DNA from 2 places in the Janthinobacterium sp. GW822-FHT07A03 genome. Region 2 is predicted to be linked to the other one. Evidence: predicted binding sites of a transcription regulator. Region 2 holds the regulator's gene; the other holds the start of a gene.
The links. The regulator FliA, encoded in region 2, starts transcription of late flagellar genes. The targets are predictions, from matches to a motif close to CTAAAGTTTNNNNNNNNNNNGCCGNTA.

Region 1: a site for FliA is predicted at 2,569-2,595, ahead of AC1RJW_RS13810 (DUF5610 domain-containing protein). Genes of this name have one in related genera too.

What each region holds. Positions count from the first base shown of each region.
Region 1 is NZ_JBXAKW010000004.1:321,629-330,630, forward strand. Features, by position in the region: gene AC1RJW_RS13795 (DUF1345 domain-containing protein) at 1-52, shown strand, start outside; gene AC1RJW_RS13800 (HPF/RaiA family ribosome-associated protein) at 254-631, shown strand; gene AC1RJW_RS13805 (GGDEF domain-containing protein) at 893-1,858, shown strand; gene AC1RJW_RS13810 (DUF5610 domain-containing protein) at 1,889-2,497, opposite strand; gene sbcB (exodeoxyribonuclease I) at 2,641-4,089, shown strand; gene pyrF (orotidine-5'-phosphate decarboxylase) at 4,199-5,023, opposite strand; gene AC1RJW_RS13825 (LemA family protein) at 5,179-5,793, shown strand; gene AC1RJW_RS13830 (TPM domain-containing protein) at 5,795-6,622, shown strand; gene AC1RJW_RS13835 (TPM domain-containing protein) at 6,622-7,143, shown strand; gene AC1RJW_RS13840 (SDR family NAD(P)-dependent oxidoreductase) at 7,217-7,981, shown strand; gene AC1RJW_RS13845 (VanZ family protein) at 8,525-8,950, shown strand; gene AC1RJW_RS13850 (hypothetical protein) at 8,965-9,002, opposite strand, start outside.
Region 2 is NZ_JBXAKW010000001.1:56,068-65,069, forward strand. Features, by position in the region: gene AC1RJW_RS00250 (pseudouridine synthase) at 1-432, shown strand, start outside; gene AC1RJW_RS00255 (fumarylacetoacetate hydrolase family protein) at 521-1,519, shown strand; gene flhB (flagellar biosynthesis protein FlhB) at 1,783-2,976, shown strand; gene flhA (flagellar biosynthesis protein FlhA) at 2,973-5,069, shown strand; gene flhF (flagellar biosynthesis GTPase FlhF) at 5,338-6,666, shown strand; gene AC1RJW_RS00275 (MinD/ParA family ATP-binding protein) at 6,659-7,522, shown strand; gene AC1RJW_RS00280 (RNA polymerase sigma factor FliA) at 7,568-8,299, shown strand; gene AC1RJW_RS00285 (flagellar motor protein) at 8,281-9,002, shown strand, end outside.

The DNA.
Region 1 (9,002 bases), on a different contig from region 2:
GGTCGTGCTGGGGCTGTCGATCAATATCGCCGCAGGCCTGATCAATGGATAAAGCTGACGCCGGCTTGAAAAGATTCTGCGAGGAAACTTGACCTGGGTGTAGGGTTAAGCTCATCTTAATCGTGCGCACCCTCTTGAAATACTGGAAAGAGGAGTAAGATAAGTTCCATGCACAGAGGTCATGTGCATGAGGCAGCAACCAGGCCGCAGCACGCCTGAGATGGGTTTTTTTTGAATTGACAGGAGTAAGCATATGCAAATCAATATTCATACCGACAGCACCATCGCCAACACCGCTGGACTGAACGAACATGTGCAATCCGTACTTGAAAGCGCACTGAGCCGCTTCCGCGACAACCTGACCCGCATCGAAGTCCACATCAGCGACACGAATGGCCCGAAAGGCGGCGCCGACGATATCCGCTGCGTCATGGAAGCACGCGTTGCTGGCTATCAACCGATTGCCGTGACCGAACAGAACGCCACCGTGCATCAATCCGTTGCCGGCGCCACCGACAAACTGAAACGCGCCATCGATAGCGCACTGGGCCGCCTGCAAGACAGCAAGCGCCATGCCACCGGCAAGAATGCCGTGATCGATACGGCCGAAGCGGAAGAAACCGCCGAGTAATTCCCACCCCGCAAGATTTCCAGAGACTGAGGCAGCCGTTCAAGGCTGCCTTTGCACATCCGGGCCGCCTTTCGTCTGCGGCAACAAGCATAGTAAAACCACCATCATTTCAGCTTACTAACACGACAATGAAATAATTGTCGTATTTCTCACAGTAAGTGACATCAGGCAAGGCTTTGCCGTTACAGCAAAGGCCGCTTTACGCTATCATGAAGCTACCGGCCCTCTGCTCGCGCGCGCCGGCTTTTTGAAAGTGTGATTGTGGAACAGATCGGCAACTTTGGCGCTTCAGGCTGCAACATCGGCGATTTACAGCTATTTCGCGATGGGGCGGATAGCCAGACGGCCGCCATGCTGGCACCCTGCCCCGTCATGCGCCTCGAAGCGGGCGAAGCCATTGCCGACACACAAGGCACCAGCCTGTACATCGTCCTGCGCGGTTCGCTGGCCGTGGCCGCCGACACCCACACGGGCATGGATGACGGCACCGTCAGCAAGGTCTTGCCCGGCGAAAGCGTGGGCGAACAATCGGTGCTCGATGAAGCAAGCAACCTGGCCGCCATTTCCGCCCTGGAAGAAACCGACTTGCTGGTGATCGACGCGGCCGTCGTCTGGGAATTGATCGAGCAATCGAACGGCCTGGCGCGCAACCTGCTGCGCTTGCTGTCCTTCCGCATCCGCGCCGCCAATGCCCTGCTGCGCCGGCGGCAGAAACTGGGCGAATTCTACCGCCAGCTGTCGATGGTCGACAGCCTGACTGGCCTGTACAACCGCGCCTGGCTCACCGACTTGCTGCCGAACATGATCATCACTGCCCACGCCAGCGGCTCGCCGCTGTCGCTGGTGATGATAGACCTCGACCATTTCAAGCGTTTCAACGACACCCACGGCCACCAGGCGGGCGACCAGGCGCTGCGCATCGCCGCGCAAGTGCTGGGCGCGGCCCTGCGGCCGACGGATTTTGCCGTGCGCTATGGTGGCGAGGAAATGATGGTGATCTTGCCCGATACCAGCGAAAACGTGGCCTTGCGGGTAGCCGAGCGCTTGTGCGAGCGCATGCAGCTCGCCGTTATCTTCGCCGACATGCGCAGCGCGCTGCCGCACATCACGGGTTCCTTCGGCGTGGCCAGCCTGGCGGCGGAACAGGACGACGAAGCGCTGATCGCCACTGCGGATGCGGCGCTGTACCGCGCCAAGGCAGGCGGGCGCAACCGCGTAAGCACCTGATATTCTCAGGCGCTTCCGGCGTAATAATGATCAGGCAGCCTTGCTGTCGGCCGGCTTGGCAGCGTCATCCTTCTTGCTGCTGTGCGCGGCGATGAAATCCGCGTAGCCCTTCTGCACCAGCTCATACGTCTTGTCGATATTGCCGGCGATATCGCCGTTCAGCACTTTCAAGCCGCCCAGGATGTCGCGCGCTTCCTTGAAGCCCTTCTCCATGCCGCCGCTGATGGTGTCCATGAACTTGGTCAGGGCCGTATCGTCGTCCATGCCGGGGTTCTGCTTCTTGTAGGCGTCGAAAAAACCCGTCGACAGCGAGACGATGCGGCTCGCCGTCGCTTCGGCGCTGTTGTCCTGCGACGCCGCGTTCTGGATCGCATCGTCGCCGTACTGGCCCTTCAGCGCTTCATTGATGTTGGTGATGGCCGTCTTGTACAGCAGCGCCAGCGGCTCGTTCTCGGAACCGATGGACACGTTCAGCGACGCCTGCATGATGGACGCGTTCAATTGCAGCTTGCTGCGGTCATTCACGCTCATTTCAGCGTTGACGCCATGCTGGACTTTATCGTCCTTGCCGGCAACACCCGTACTGACGGAAGTCACGGAAGGGGTGGAATTGCCGCTTGCGGCGATGGGAATTGACACGATAGACCTCCTTGAACGGGCAATGTATGCCACCATGCGGGAAACGCGATGATGACCATCCTCTCGTGTAGTATCGGCAGGTTTTCAGAAAACTGAAGCGGCCCGGACAATTAAGATAACAATCAAGCAAGTAACGACCATCAATGACTAACCAGACCTTTCTTTGGCACGACTACGAAACCTTTGGCGCCCAGCCGCGCCGCGACCGCCCGGCCCAGTTCGCCGCCATCCGCACGGATGCCGACCTCAACGAAATCGGCGAACCGATCATGCTGTATTGCCAGCCTGCCAATGATTTCCTGCCCGATCCGCAATCGTGCCTGATCACGGGCATCACGCCGCAGCAGTGCCTGCAGCTGGGCGTGCCCGAACACCAGTTCGCCGCCACCATCGAAGCGGCCTTTTCGGAACCGGGCACCATCGGCGTGGGCTACAACACCATCCGTTTCGACGATGAAGTCACGCGTTTCCTGTTCTGGCGCAACCTGATCGACCCGTATGCGCGCGAATGGAAGAACCATTGCGGCCGCTGGGACATCCTCGACGTGGTGCGCATGACGCACGCGCTGCGCCCGGAAGGCATTCAATGGCCGAAGCGCGACGATGGCCAGACCAGCTTTAGACTGGAACATTTGAGCAAGGCCAATGGCCTCGTCCACGAAGCGGCGCATGATGCGCTATCGGACGTGCGCGCCACCATCGCCCTGGCCCGCCTGATCAAGCAGAAGCAGCCGAAACTGTTCGAATTCTGCCTGGCCCTGCACAAGAAGGACAGGGTCGCCAGCGAAATGGGCATGCACCTGGCCGCCGGCGAGCGCCAGCCTTTCCTGCACGTGTCCGGCATGTTCCCCGCCGAACGGGGTTGCCTGGGCGTCGTCTGGCCGCTGGCCACGCACCCGAGCAATAAAAACGAGATCCTCGTCTGGGATTGCGCCTACGACCCGCGCGAACTGTTCGAACTGGACGCCGACACCATCCGCACGCGTTTATTTACGCGCAAGGATGCCATGCCGGAAGGCATGACGCGCCTGCCCGTGAAAAGCGTTCATTTGAACAAGTCGCCCATGCTGGTGGGCAATTTAAAGACCCTGTCGCCTGCCATGGCCGCGCAATGGGGCATCGACGTGGATGCGGCGAAGGTCAACGCCCAGCTGGCCGCCGCGGCGCCGAACATGGATGCCGTCTGGGCCGAAGTGTTCCAGCGTCCGGGCGCGAACACCGCGCTGGACGTGGATGAGGATTTGTACAATGGTTTCGTCAGCAACGACGACCGCCGCCTGCTCGAATCCTTGCGCCGCGACACGCCAGCCAAACTGGCCACGGCCCGCCCCTCGTTTGCCGACGAACGCCTGCAGGAATTGCTTTTCCGCTACCGCGCCCGCAATTTCCCGCAAACCCTGAGCGAAGCGGAAAGCCTGCGCTGGGAACAGCACCGCGCCGCCCGATTGTTCGACGGCGACGGCGGCGCCCGCACCATCGAGATGCTGTTTACGGAAATCGACGTGCTGTCGGAATCGGTCGATGAGCGTGGGGAAGAGATATTGGGCGAGCTGTACGACTATGCGGAGATGGTGGCGCCCATGCGCGACTGAAGGACCAGGCTGGGTAGGTCGGATTAGCGGGGCAAGGCCCCGCGTAATCCGACAACATTGTTGACGTTACTGGTGTTGTCGGATTACGCGGCGTCGCCGCTAATCCGACCTACGCTGCACGGTGTTGATTGATCGCATCGCGCGTCTCGATCGCCACGCGGCGCGCCGCGTCGGCGAAGTCTTCGCCCGCTTGCGGCGTGGCGTAGATGATGGCGCGCGAAGAGCTGATCATCATGCCCATGCCGTTGGCCGTCTGGCCCGCGCCGACGGTGGCGGCAATATCTCCGCCCTGGGCGCCGATACCGGGAACCAGCAGCGGCATGTCGCCCACGATGGCGCGCACTTGCGCCAGTTCTTCAGGGAAGGTGGCGCCGACGACGAGCGCGCACTGGCCATTCTTGTTCCATTTCTCGGCCACCAGGCGCGCCACGCGCTGGTACAGGGGCACGCCGTCCGTGTCGAGGAATTGCAGGTCCGAGCCGCCCGGGTTCGAGGTGCGGCACAGGATGATCACGCCGCGGTCTTTCCACGCCAGGTAGGGGTCGAGCGAATCCTCGCCCATGTAGGGGTTCACGGTGACGGCGTCGGCGCCGTAGCGTTCGAACGCTTCGCGCGCGTATTGCGTGGCTGTCGCGCCGATGTCGCCCCGTTTCGCGTCGAGGATCAGGGGGATGTGCGGATAGTTTTCGCGCACGTAGCGGCAGATGTCTTCCAGCTGCTTTTCCGCGCCCAGTGCGCCGAAATAAGCGATCTGCGGCTTGAAGGCGCAGGCCAGGTCGGCCGTGGCATCGATGATGCGCGTGCAAAAGGTGGTGATTCCATCAGGCAAATCGCGCAGCTCGGCCGGCAGTTTCGCCAGGTCGGGGTCCAGGCCCACGCACAGCAGGGAATTATTGGCCGTCCATGCGGCGGATAATTTATTGATGAAATTCACGGCACACCTTCTCTATTCAGTTGCAAACCCCGTATTGTAACGCGGCGCGGACCTGTCAAGGCAGCCTGAGGCGGCGGCAGGCGCTTATTAAACCGACATGGCGGGCCGTTTCAGGTATATTTGCCTCACCTCCCTTACTCAGCACGGAACCCATCATGCAAATCACCAATCAATTCACCAAATGGCTGCGCCTGGCGCTGAGCGTCACCGTCCTGGCCGGCATCCTGACGGGCTGCGGCTACAACGACTTCCAGAGCAAGGACGAAGCCACCAAGGCCGCCTGGGGCGAAGTGGTCAACCAGTACCAGCGCCGCGCCGACCTGATCCCCAACCTGGTGAATACCGTCAAGGGCTATGCCACGCACGAGCGCGAAACGCTGGAAGCGGTGACCAAGGCGCGCGCCGCCGCCACCAGTTTCCAGATCACGCCCGAAGTGCTGAACGACCCGGCCGCCTTCGAAAAATTCCAGCAAGTGCAGGGGCAACTGTCGTCGGCCCTGTCGCGCCTGATGGTGGTGTCCGAGAAATATCCTGACCTGAAAGCCGACACCAGCTTCCGTGACCTGCAGTCGCAGCTGGAAGGCACGGAAAACCGCATCACCGTGGCGCGCCAGCGTTACATTACCGCCGTGCAAGATTACAACGTGCATGCGCGCAGCTTCCCGAACAACCTGACGGCGATGATCTTCGGCTACAAGGTCAAGCCGTCGTTCACGGTGGAAAACGAAAAAGCCATTTCGACCGCGCCGACCGTCAACTTCGGCAAATAAGATGAAAGCCTGGTCTTATCTGGCGGCGCTGGCGACGGCGCTGCTGCTGTGGACAGCCTTGCCCGCCAGCGCGCAGGGCTTGCAGCCCGTGCCGCCGCTGGCGGCGCGCGTGACGGACAACGCCGGCATGCTCGATGACAAGCAAAAAGCGGCGCTGGAAGGCGTGCTGGCCGACTACGAAGCCAAGACGGGCAGCCAGATCGCCGTGCTGCTGGTCAAGAGCACGGAACCGGAAGCCATCGAGCAATACAGCATCCGCGTGACGGATGCCTGGAAGCTGGGCCGCAAGGGCGTCGATGACGGCGTGCTGCTGATGGTGGCGAAGGACAATCCCTCGTCCTTGCGCCGTTTGCGCATCGAAGCGGGCCGTGGCGTGCAAGGCGTGCTGACGGATGCGCAATCGAAACGCATCCTGCAAGACGTGATCGCCCCCCATTTCAAGCAAAACGACTATTACGGCGGCCTGGTGGCCGGCGTGGGGTCGATTGCCACCCTGCTGAACCAGGAGCAATTCCCCGCGCCGGCACAGCAGAAGGCGCCGGCGACCGTGGAAGCGGGCGGCCTGACCTTCTGGCTGCCGCTGCTGTTCTTCGGCTTTCTCGTCGTGCTGACCGTGTTCCGCTCGCGCGGCGGGCCCAACCGCCTGCAGCGCGGCAGCAACTGGTCCAGCGGCGCCACGGGCGTCGTGCTGGGCAGCATCTTGAACCAGGCGCTGAACAACCGCGGGGGCGGAGGAGGCTTCGGCAGCGGCGGATTTGGCGGTGGCGGCGGTGGTTTCGGCGGCGGCGGCGGCGGTTTTGACGGCGGCGGCGCCTCGGGAGATTGGTAATGACGAAACAACTGACATTCGGACAACGCTGCGGACGCGCTTTAAAGCATTTGCGGGGCACGCCCGCGACGGCGCGCCAGGCGTTTCCCGAACGCACCCTGAAAGCCATCGAAACGGCGATTGCCGACGGCGAAGCGATGCACCAGGCGGAAGTGCGCCTGATCGTCGAAGCGGCCCTGACGCCGGGCATGGCTTACCAGGGCGTGAGCAACCGCGAACGGGCGCGCGAACTGTTCGCCCAGTATGGCGTGTGGGATACGGAAGACAACGTTGGCGTGCTGATCTATATCAACCTGGCCGAACACCAGGTCGATATCGTGGCCGACCGCAACGTGGGCCGGCGCGTGACGCCGGAGCAGTGGCAAGCCGTGTGCCGCACCATGACCAAAGGGTTCAAGGATGGCAATTACCACGACAGCACGCTCGATGCCTTGCAACAGCTGAATACCTTGCTGCAAAGCCACTTCCCCGCCAATGGGACGCGCGGCAACCAGTTGCCGAACGAACCCATCCTCCTCTGATGGCGTTCAGGGATTAAAATCCGCCATGGCCCCGCAGCTTGGCGGCGCGCCCCCCACCCGCCAAGGAGACCGCATGAAACTGATCGATAAAACCGCCATCGTCACGGGCGCCACCCAGGGCATCGGCCTGGCCTGCGCCACCCGCCTGATCGCCGAAGGGGCGCAGGTGATGCTGGTCGACATCAAGGAAGAAGGCGCGCAGGCGGCCGCCTCCCTCGGCCCGCAGGCGCGCTTCTTTTGCGCCGACGTCAGCCAGAAGGCGGACGTGGACGCCATGCTGAAGGAAACGCTGGCGCAGTTCGGCCACATCGATATCCTCGTCAACAATGCGGGCGTCACGCATGCGGCCGATTTCCTCGACGTGTGCGAAGACGATTTCGACCGGGTCATGCGCATCAACCTGAAATCGATGTTTCTGTGCGGCCAGGCCGTGGCGCGCGAGATGGTCAAGCGCAACAGCGGCTGCATCATCAATATGTCCAGCGTGAATGCGGAGCTGGCGATCCCGAACCAGGTGCCGTATGTGGTATCGAAAGGCGCCATCAACCAGCTGACCAAGGTCATGGCCCTGAACCTGGCGCCGCACGGCGTGCGCGTCAACGGCATCGGGCCGGGCACCATCCTGACGGAACTGGCCAAGCAGGCGGTGCTGTCGAGCCCGCAGGCGCGCCACACGATTCTGTCGCGCACGCCGCTGGGCCGCTGCGGCGAGCCGGAAGAAGTGGCCGGCATCGCCGCCTTCCTGGCCAGCGACGACGCCACCTACATGACGGGCCAGACCATCTATGTCGATGGCGGACGCATGGCGCTCAACTACACGGTGGCCGTGAAAGAGTAAAACAGGCGAGTTATATAAAAAAAGAATAATGCATATCTAAAAAGATCATTAGACACATATCGTGCGACGCAGCATAATGCACCTGTCTCCACTATTCTCCTCCAAGAAAATAGTTTTAAGCCCGCTTTCACCAGCGGGCTTTTTTTTTGCCATCGCGGCTGAAACATGGCCATTCTTGCCATTTCCCGCAATCTTCCCGCTCATTCCGCCTGCCGCAAAAAAATGTTGCGGCGTGTCATCAGCCCGTCATCTTCGGCCCCTATACTTGCTTCATCTGCTGTACAGGCAACCGATATGCCTGACTACAGACAGGTGTGCCGCGATGGCACACCACTCCCCTTTCATGACCGTGGCGGGCGCCGGCAAGGCGCGCGACATGGTGAGCACCAAGCAACTCTCAACTCTTGACCCATTTCATTTGGGTTTTTGGCCCGCGCCCCCGCGGGCCTTTTTTTTTCCTGTCCGGCGAGCTCTTGCGCAAAAACACGGTGCCCCGCCACGCACATGATATTGTGACTGCCTTTCCACCCATCCTGACGCATCATGCCTGTACCCTTGCCCGAACTTTGTTTTGCCGACCGCTATGAACGCCTGCGCTACCGCACGGCCCTGGTGTTGTATGTGCTGGTGATTCTGATCGGCGACATCCCCGGCGTGCGCGCCGACGTGGGCCAATATGCGTCGGGCGGCGTGCTGCACTCCTTCGGCTATGGCGTACTGGCCCTGATCCTGTTCAGCGGCACGGGCGGCGGCATGGCTCGCCGGGCGCTGCTGTCGGTGCTGATGGTGGCGGCCATGGGCGCGCTGGACGAGTTCATCCAGAGCTTCCTGCCTTACCGCCATGGCGCCGTCAGCGACTGGGTGGTCGATATCACGGCGGCCGCGGCGGTCTGCCTGCCACTGTCTTTCCTCTGGCCGAAAATGGTCGCCGCCGCCCTCGGCAAGGGTGCGCCGCTGCCCGAAGCCTGACGCGGCGGCGCCCGTCAGGCGCGGTCCGCTTCGCTGTCCAGCAATTCCAGCC
Region 2 (9,002 bases):
TTCACCTGGCGCGAAGTCCAGCCCGTCGGCCGGCTCGACCACGATACGACCGGCATGCTGCTGATGTCCGACGATGGCCCGTTTATCCATGCGCAATCGTCGCCGAAGCGCCACGTTCCCAAGATTTACCAGGCCACCACGCAAGAGCCCGTGACCGATGAACTGGTGGCCCTGCTGCTGGCCGGCGTGCAATTGCACGATGAACCGGCCCCGCTGGCCGCCCTGGTCTGCGTCAAGCGCGGCGAGCACCAGCTGGAAATCGTGCTCGAGCAAGGCAAATATCACCAGGTCAAGCGCATGCTGGCCGCCGCCGGCAACCATTGCAGCGCGCTGCACCGTTCCGCCATCGGCAGCCTGACCCTGGAGTCACTGGGCATCGCGGAAGGCGAGTGGTGCTACCTGACGCCCGAGCAGATCGCTCTCCTCGCGTAAAACTCTCCTGACCGTCAAAGCCGGGAATATCCCGGCTTTTTGGCGTCTTTGGCCTTCAATTGCCTGCATTTGACGAAGTTTTTCCTACATGAAATTAGCTACCCTGAAGGATGGCACGCGCGACGGCCAGCTGGCTGTCGTCTCGCGCGACCTGAAAACGGCCCATCTGGCCGATGGCATCGCCCCGACCCTGCAAAAGGCGCTCGACGACTGGAGTTTCATCGCGCCCCAGCTGGACTTGCTGTACCAGACCATCAATAGCGGCCGCGGCCATCGCGCCTTCGAGTTCGATCCCGCCAACTGCATGGCGCCCTTGCCGCGCAGCAGCTTGCGCGTGGCCAGCGTTTCTTATCTGCAGCAGATCGAGCGGGCCTGCAAGGCGGCGGGAACTGAAGTGCCCGCCAATCTGCGCGACGCGCCGCGCATGTACCAGGGCGCCAGCGACGATTTCCTCGGCGCCCACGACGACATCACCCTGGCGCACGAGCAGTGGGGCATCGATTACGAGGCAGGCATCGCCGCCATCACGGACGACGTGGCCATGGGCTCGACGCCGGACCAGGCGCACCTGAACATCAAGCTGTTGATGCTGGTCAACGACATCACCTTGCGTAACCTGGCGCCGGACGAGCAGGCCGGCGGCTACGGCTTCCTGCAGGCGAAACCGGCGATGGCGTGCTCGCCTGTCGCCATCACGCCCGACGAGCTGGGCGACGCCTGGCGCGGCGGCAAGGTGCACTACGCCTTGCGCTGCAGCCTGAACGGCAAGTTGACGGGCCAGCCCCACGCGGGCGCCGACATGGCGTTCAATTACCCGCAATTGCTCGCCCATCTGTGCCAGACGCGCAATGCGCGCGCCGGCAGCGTGGTCAGCGCGGGCGGCGTCGCCAACAAGGAAATCAAGAAGGGCTTTTCCAGCATCGTTGAGCGACGTAACCAGGAGATGATCGCCGATGGCGTCGCCAGCACGCCGTACTTGCTGTTTGGTGATGTTGTTCGTTTGGAAATGCTGGGCGATGACGGCAAGTCGCTGTTTGGCGCGATAGAACAAACCGTGAAACAGGCCGAAGCGCGAAAAAATCGTTAGGGGCCCCGAGAAAATGGCCATGACTGCGTTGCAGTCCCTCGCCGTACTATTCGTACTGTCTTCGGGGCTGCGCCTTGCCCTGACCATTTTTCGGTCCCCTCTGAAATGGGCGCCTGCGGCGCCTTGTTTCATCCCGGCAAAGGAAAAGCAGGGGATTCGCCCTCCTTTTCCCTTGATGGCGTGGTGCTGATTCAACCGATAATGCTCCATGCCCAGTCCGTATTGCGCCTAGCCAGGCCGCAGGACTTCACCGGAGTTGATTGATGTCGGAAGACAGCGACGCAGAAAAGACCGAAGCCGCGTCACCGAAGCGCCTCGAGCAGGCGCGTGAGGAAGGCGACGTTCCGCGATCGCGTGAAGTGGCCACGTTTACGGTGCTGATGGCGTCCGGCTGCTGCCTGTGGTTTGCCGGCGACGCCATCGTGCGGCGGCTGACGGCCGTCATGGTTTCCGGGCTGACCCTGGACCGGGAGCAAATCCTCAATCCCGACGCGATGATGCTGCGCATCGGCTACGACGTGGGTTCCGTCCTGCTGACTTGCCTGCCGTACGCCGCGGCCATCATGCTCGTCGCCCTGGCCTCGCCCGTGCTGGTGGGCGGCTGGCTGTTCAGTTCCAAGGCGTTTACCCCCAATTTTGGCAAGCTCAACCCGATTCGCGGCCTGGGCAATATGTTTTCGAAGAATGCGCTGGTGGAATTGCTCAAGGCCATCGCCAAGACCCTCGTCGTCGGCGTCGTCGCCTGGATGGTGATGCAGCATCAAAAGGATGCCGTGCTGGGCTTGTCGGTGGAATCCCTGCGCGCCGGTTCGGCCCATCTGATCAGCCTGCTGATCACGGCCTTTTTGCTGATCGTGGGCGCGCTGGGCCTGATCGCCGCCATCGACGGTCCGTACCAGATGTGGCACTACGCCAACAAGATGAAAATGTCCTTGCAGGAAGTCAAGCAAGAGGCCAAGGAGTCGGACGGCAATCCGCAGATCAAGGCGAAGATACGCCAGATGCAGCATGAAATGTCGCGCCGCCGCATGATGGCCGACGTGCCGACGGCCGACGTGGTGGTGACCAATCCGACCCACTACGCCGTGGCCCTGAAGTATGGCGAGAATTCGCGCGGCGCGCCGCAGGTGGTGGCCAAGGGCATCGACGAGGTGGCGGCGAAGATCCGCGAACTGGCGGGCGAACACAAGGTCGCCATCCTGGAAGCGCCCGCCCTGGCGCGCGCACTGTACCAGCACACGGACATCGGCGACGAGATTCCCGAGGCGCTGTATGGCGCCGTGGCCGAAGTGCTGGCATATGTGTTCCAGCTGCGCAGCTACGGCAAGGGTCAGGGCGAGCGTCCCGACAAGCCGAAAAAACTCGACGTGCCGCCCGAGCTCGATCCGCTCGACCCCGCATCGCAGACCAAACCCGCGGCAGACGCGGCAGACAAGAATAAAGGAAGTACACCATGAACGGCCTGAGATTGCCAGCCTGGCTCAGCGGAATGGGCAACAACGCCAGCAAGGGTGTCGCCGCGCCGATCATCATCATCATGCTGCTGGCGATGATGGTGCTGCCGCTGCCGGCCTTCATCCTCGACATTTTCTTCAGCTTTAATATCGCGCTGTCCATCATCGTGCTGCTGACGGCGCTGTACACGGTCAAGCCGCTCGACTTCATGGCCTTCCCCACCATCCTGCTCGTGTCGACCATGCTGCGCCTGTCGCTGAACGTGGCGTCCACGCGTGTCGTGCTGACGGAAGGCCATACGGGCGCCGACGCGGCCGGTAAAGTGATCGAAGCGTTCGGTCACTTCTTGATTGGCGGCAACTACACGGTCGGTATCGTGGTGTTTATCATTTTGACGATCATCAACTTTACCGTCGTGACCAAGGGTGCGGGCCGTATCGCCGAGGTGGGCGCCCGCTTCGCGCTGGACGCCATGCCAGGTAAACAGATGGCCATCGATGCCGACCTGAACGCCGGCCTGATCGGCGAAGACGAAGCGCGCCGCCGCCGCACGGAAGTGGCGCAGGAAGCGGAATTCTATGGCGCCATGGACGGTGCCAGCAAATACGTGCGCGGCGACGCCATCGCCGGCATCATGGTCACCGTCATTAATATCGTCGGCGGCCTGCTGGTGGGCTTGCTGCAGCATGACATGGGCTTTGCCGATGCACTGAAAAACTACACCCTGCTGGCCATCGGTGACGGCCTGGTGGCGCAGATTCCTTCGCTGATCATTTCCACGGCGGCCGGTATCGTCGTCTCGCGCGTGGCCAGCGAACAGGACATCGGTACCCAGCTGGTCGGTCAATTGTTTGCGAAACCGCAAGTGCTGTACATTACCGCCGGCATCATCGGCGGCATGGGCCTGATTCCCGGCATGCCGAACATGGTCTTCATCCTGCTGGCGTCATTGCTGGCCGGTTCCGCCTATCTGATCAGCAAGAAGCGCGCGCAGGCCAAGGAAGCGGCCGAGAAGCCGGCCGAAGTGCCGCAAGCGACCGTGGCGCCCGAGCAGGAAGAGGCCAGCTGGCAAGACATCATGCCTGTCGACACCCTGGGCCTGGAAGTGGGCTACCGTTTGATTCCCCTGGTCGACAAGACGCAGGGCGGGGAATTGCTCAAGCGCATCAAAGGCATCCGCAAGAAATTCGCCCAGGAAGTGGGTTTCCTGGCGCCGCCCGTGCATATCCGCGACAACCTGGAATTGAAGCCATCCGCCTACCGCATCACGCTCAAGGGCGTGGAAGTGGGCGTGGGCGAAGCGTTCAATGGCCAGTTCCTGGCGATTAATCCCGGCATGGCCAGCGGTACCTTGCCGGGCCTGGCCACGAATGACCCCGCCTTCGGCTTGCCCGCCACCTGGATCGACGCCAGCTTGCGCGACCAGGCGCAATCGATGGGCTACACGGTCGTCGATGCGGGCACCGTGGTGGCCACGCACCTGAACCATTTGATCACCTCGCATGCTTCCGAGCTGCTGGGCCGCGCGGAAGTGCAGTCCTTGCTCGATCACCTGGGCAAGGAGTCGCCGCGCCTGGTGGAAGACCTGGTGCCGAAGATGCTGTCGCTGTCCACCCTGCAGAAGGTGCTGCAGAACCTGCTGGCCGAGGGCGTGCACATCCGCGACATGCGCACCATCATCGAAACCCTGGCCGAGCACACGGTGCAGACGCAAGACCCGAACGACCTGACGGCGCTGGTGCGCGTGGCCCTGGGCCGCGCCATCGTGCAGCAGCTGTTCCCCGGCGCGGCCGAACTGTCCGTGATGACCCTGGACAGCCGCCTGGAGCGCCTGCTGATGCAGGCGATGGGCAATGGCGGCGACGGCGTCGGCATCGAGCCTGGCCTGGCCGACACCATCGCGCACCAGGCGGGCCTGGCCGCGCAGCAGCAGGAAGCGCTGGGCCTGACGCCCGTGCTGCTGGTGCCGGCGCCGCTGCGCGCCCTGCTGTCGCGCTTCCTGCGCCGCGCCTTGCCGCAGTTGAAGGTGCTGTCGCATGCGGAAGTGCCGGAAACCAAGACGATCCGCGTCACCAGCCTGGTGGGCGCGCAGTAGTTGTGTTAATCGGCACCGGGGTCGGTTCCTGCGGGACGGACCCTCGATCCTTGCTTTTGGTCAAATAAACATCAATTTCCTGCCGGCAAACTGAATAACGGGTACTTTCCCGTCCTGTTCCTTCGATCATTTCCTCCAAGCATCGCTAATAATGGAAACTGTCCGGGTGATCTGTGTCCATGTGGAAGACAGCACTCAAGCAACAGGAGTCGATGATGGTCACACAGTTCAGCCAATATTGCGCCACCCCCGCCTTGGGAGGCCGGTCATGAATGTGAAGAAATTTACGGGCGCCTCGTCGCGCGATGCGTTGCGCAAGGTGCGCGAAGCATTGGGTCCCGATGCCGTGATCCTGTCGAACCGCCAGGCCGATGGCGTGGTGGAAATCCTCGCGCTGGCCAATGACGATGCCGCTTCGCTGGCTTCGCCGCCGGCCGCGTCCGAAATGGCCCAGCCCCGTCCCCAGTTGCAGACCCAGTTCGCCACGCCGCAGCGTCCGGCCGCCCCGGCCCAGCGCCCGGCTGCGCCACGTCCTGCCGCGCCGCGCCAGGCAGCCGGCGAGCCAGTGGACATGGCCCGCATGCAGCAGATGATGGCCAGCGCGCTGGCGCACGTCAAGGAAAACGCCGCCGCCGAGATGAGCGGCATGATGAATGAAATCCGCGCCATGCGCGGCATGATGGAAACCCAGTTGGCGGAAATCTCGTGGGGTTCGACGCAGCAGCGCGAGCCGCAAAAAGCCGTGGTGCTGCGCGAAATGCTGGCTGCCGGTTTTTCGGCCAGCCTGGCGCGCTACCTGATCGACAAGCTGCCCGCCGGTCTCGATGGTGCGCAAAGCATGCGCTGGATCAAGACGGTCCTGAGCCGCAACCTGAATACTGTGGCCAATGAAGACGCCATGCTGGAGCAGGGCGGCGTGTTCGCGCTGGTCGGTCCGACCGGCGTCGGCAAGACCACCAGCACGGCCAAGCTGGCGGCCCGCTGCGTGATGCGCCACGGCCCGGAAAAGCTGGCCCTGATCACCACGGATGCCTACCGTATCGGCGCGCACGAACAGCTGCGCATCTACGGCAAGATCCTCGGCGTGATGGTGCATTCGGTGAAGGACGAGGCGGACTTGCGCATCGCCCTGAAGGAACTCAAGAACAAGCACACGGTGCTGATCGATACGGTGGGCGTGAGCCAGCGCGACCAGATGGTGACGGAACAGGTGGCCATGCTGTCGGGCGCCGGCGCCGACGTGAAGCGTTTGCTGTGCCTGAACTCGACGGCGACGCAGGAAACGCTGAACGAAGTGGTGCGCGCCTACCAGGGCAGCGGCCTGGCCGGCTGCATCATGACCAAGCTCGATGAAGCGGCGTCGATCGGCAACGTGCTCGACGTGGTGATCCGCCAGAAACTGAACCTGTTTTATGTGTCGAACGGCCAGCGCGTGCCGGAAGACCTGTACCTGGCCGACCGCGGCTACCTGATCGACCGCGCCTTCAAGCTCAAGCGCGATGCGGCGGCGACGCAGTTTTCCGATGCCGAACTGCCGCTGCTGATGGCGCAGGCGGCCGCCCGCAACAATGAAGCGCGCGGGGTGCACCTTGGCTAATTTCGATTTCGACCAGGCCGAAGGCTTGCGCCGCATGCTGGCCGGCCCGCAGCCGCGCGTCATGACGTTCCTCTCGGCCACGCCGCAGGACGACAAGGGCGCCATGCTGGTCAACCTGGGCGCTTCGCTCGTCTACGGCGGCAATGACGTGCTGCTGCTCGACGCCAGCGGCGGCAGCGACGGCGTGGCGGCGCGGCTGGGACTGGCGCACGGCGCCAGCCTGCGCGACGTGGCGCGCCAGCAGTGCGGCCTGAACCAGGTCATCCACCAGGTGCCGCAAGGCTTCGGCGTGGCCAGCCTGGGCGCGCGCAACCACCTGATGGACAGCATGGACTATGCGGGCGAAGATGAACTGCGCCGCCTGGGCAAGACCTTCGAGGTGCTGGCGCGCCAGAGCGGCATCGTGCTGGTCGACGGCGTCGTGGCCGACGAGGGCGCCTGCTTCCCCGTGCCCTTGATGGCCTCGTCGGATATCGTCGTGCAAGTGTCGACCAGCGCCACCTCGATCAAGGCGGCGTACTGCCTGATCAAGCGCCTGAGCCAGGAACTGGGACGCCGTCCGTTCGGCATTCTCGTCACCGGCGCTTCCGAATCCGAGGCAAAAGTGGTATACGATAATATGGCGCAGGCGGCGAGCCGCTACCTGGCCGTGAAGCTGACCTCGATGGGTTCGGTGCCTGCCGATGAGTATCTGCACCGCGCGGCGCGCCTGGGCCGCAGCGTGGTCGATGCGTTTCCGCTGGCGGGCGCCTCGGTGGCGTTTCGCGGACTGGCCGAGCGGCTGGCCCGTTCGGCGGCGCCGGTGCTGGGCGGCACCTTGTACCAGACGGGGAGCCCGCACCAGTTCAGCGCCTGATACCAACCGTAGCACCAGATAAGACGAGAAAACAATAAGCAGCCTATGTACACGGTCAAAGGGAAATCGAACAAGGACTATTTGCTGACGGAGCACATTCCGCTGGTGAAGCGTCTGGCGCACCATATGAAGGCGAAATTGCCGCCTTCGGTCGAGGTCGATGACCTGATCCAGGCCGGCATGATCGGCCTGCTCGATGCCATTACCCGCTATGAAGAGACGCATGGCGCGCAGTTCGAGACGTATGCCGTGCTGCGCATCCGCGGCGCCATGCTCGACGAATTGCGCACCAGCGACTGGCTGCCGCGCAGCATGCGCCAGAACATGCGCAAGATCGAGGAAGCGATGAGCACCTTGCAGCAGCGCCTTGGCCACCCGCCGACGGAGTCGGAAGTGGCGAAACTGCTGAAAATGTCGCTGGCCGACTACCAGGAAATGCTGGGCGACGGCGGCGGCCACCAGCTGGTGTACTACGAAGACTTTCATGACCCGGACGGCAATGACAGCTTCCTCGACCGCCACTGCGTGGACGAGGACAGCGACCCCTTGCGTTCCCTGCTCGATACCGATTTCCGGCAATCCGTGATCGATGCCATCGACGCGCTGCCGCCACGCGAGAAAATACTCATGGGCCTGTATTACGAAGAAGAGCTGAACCTGAAGGAGATCGGCGCGGTGATGGGCGTATCCGAATCGCGCGTCTCGCAGCTGCATACCCAGGCCGTCGCGCGCCTGCGCGCAACCTTGAGGGAGCAGGCGTGGACTGGTCCAGCGTAATCGGGCTGCTCCTGGCGCTGGCGGGCCTGCTGGTCGGCCAGGCACTGGAAGGCGGCAAGATGGCCTCCCTGCTGCAGCCGGCCGCCTTTGCCATCGTCATCGTCGGCACCTTCGGCGCCGTGCTGCTGCAGACGCGGCTGCGCACTTTTGTCCGCGGCCTGGAAATGCTGCGCTGGGTCTTCCTGCCGCCGTCCGACACGCGCGCCGCGCTGGCGCGCGACATCGGGCAATGGAGCCTGACGGCCCGCCGCGACGGCCCGCTGGCGCTCGAACGCCTGATGGAAAACACGGCCGACCGCTTCAACGCCAAGGGTTTGCGCATGATCGTCGACGGCATCGCGCCCGACAAGCTGCGCCAGCTGCTCGACGTGGAAATCTCCGCCTATGAAATGGCCGAGCGCCAGGCCGTCAAGGTGTGGGAATCGGCGGCCGGCTATTCGCCCACCATCGGCATCCTGGGGGCCGTGCTCGGTTTGATCCACGTCATGGAAAATCTCACCGACCCGAGCAAACTGGGCAGCGGCATCGCCGTCGCCTTCGTCTCGACGATTTATGGCGTGGGCCTGGCCAATCTGCTGTTCCTGCCGGTGGCCAATAAACTCAAGGCCATCGTCTCGCGCCGCGTGGTGCAGTATGAAATCACGGCCGCCGTGCTGTACGACATCGCCACGGGCGACCATACGCGCATCATCGAAGAGCGCGT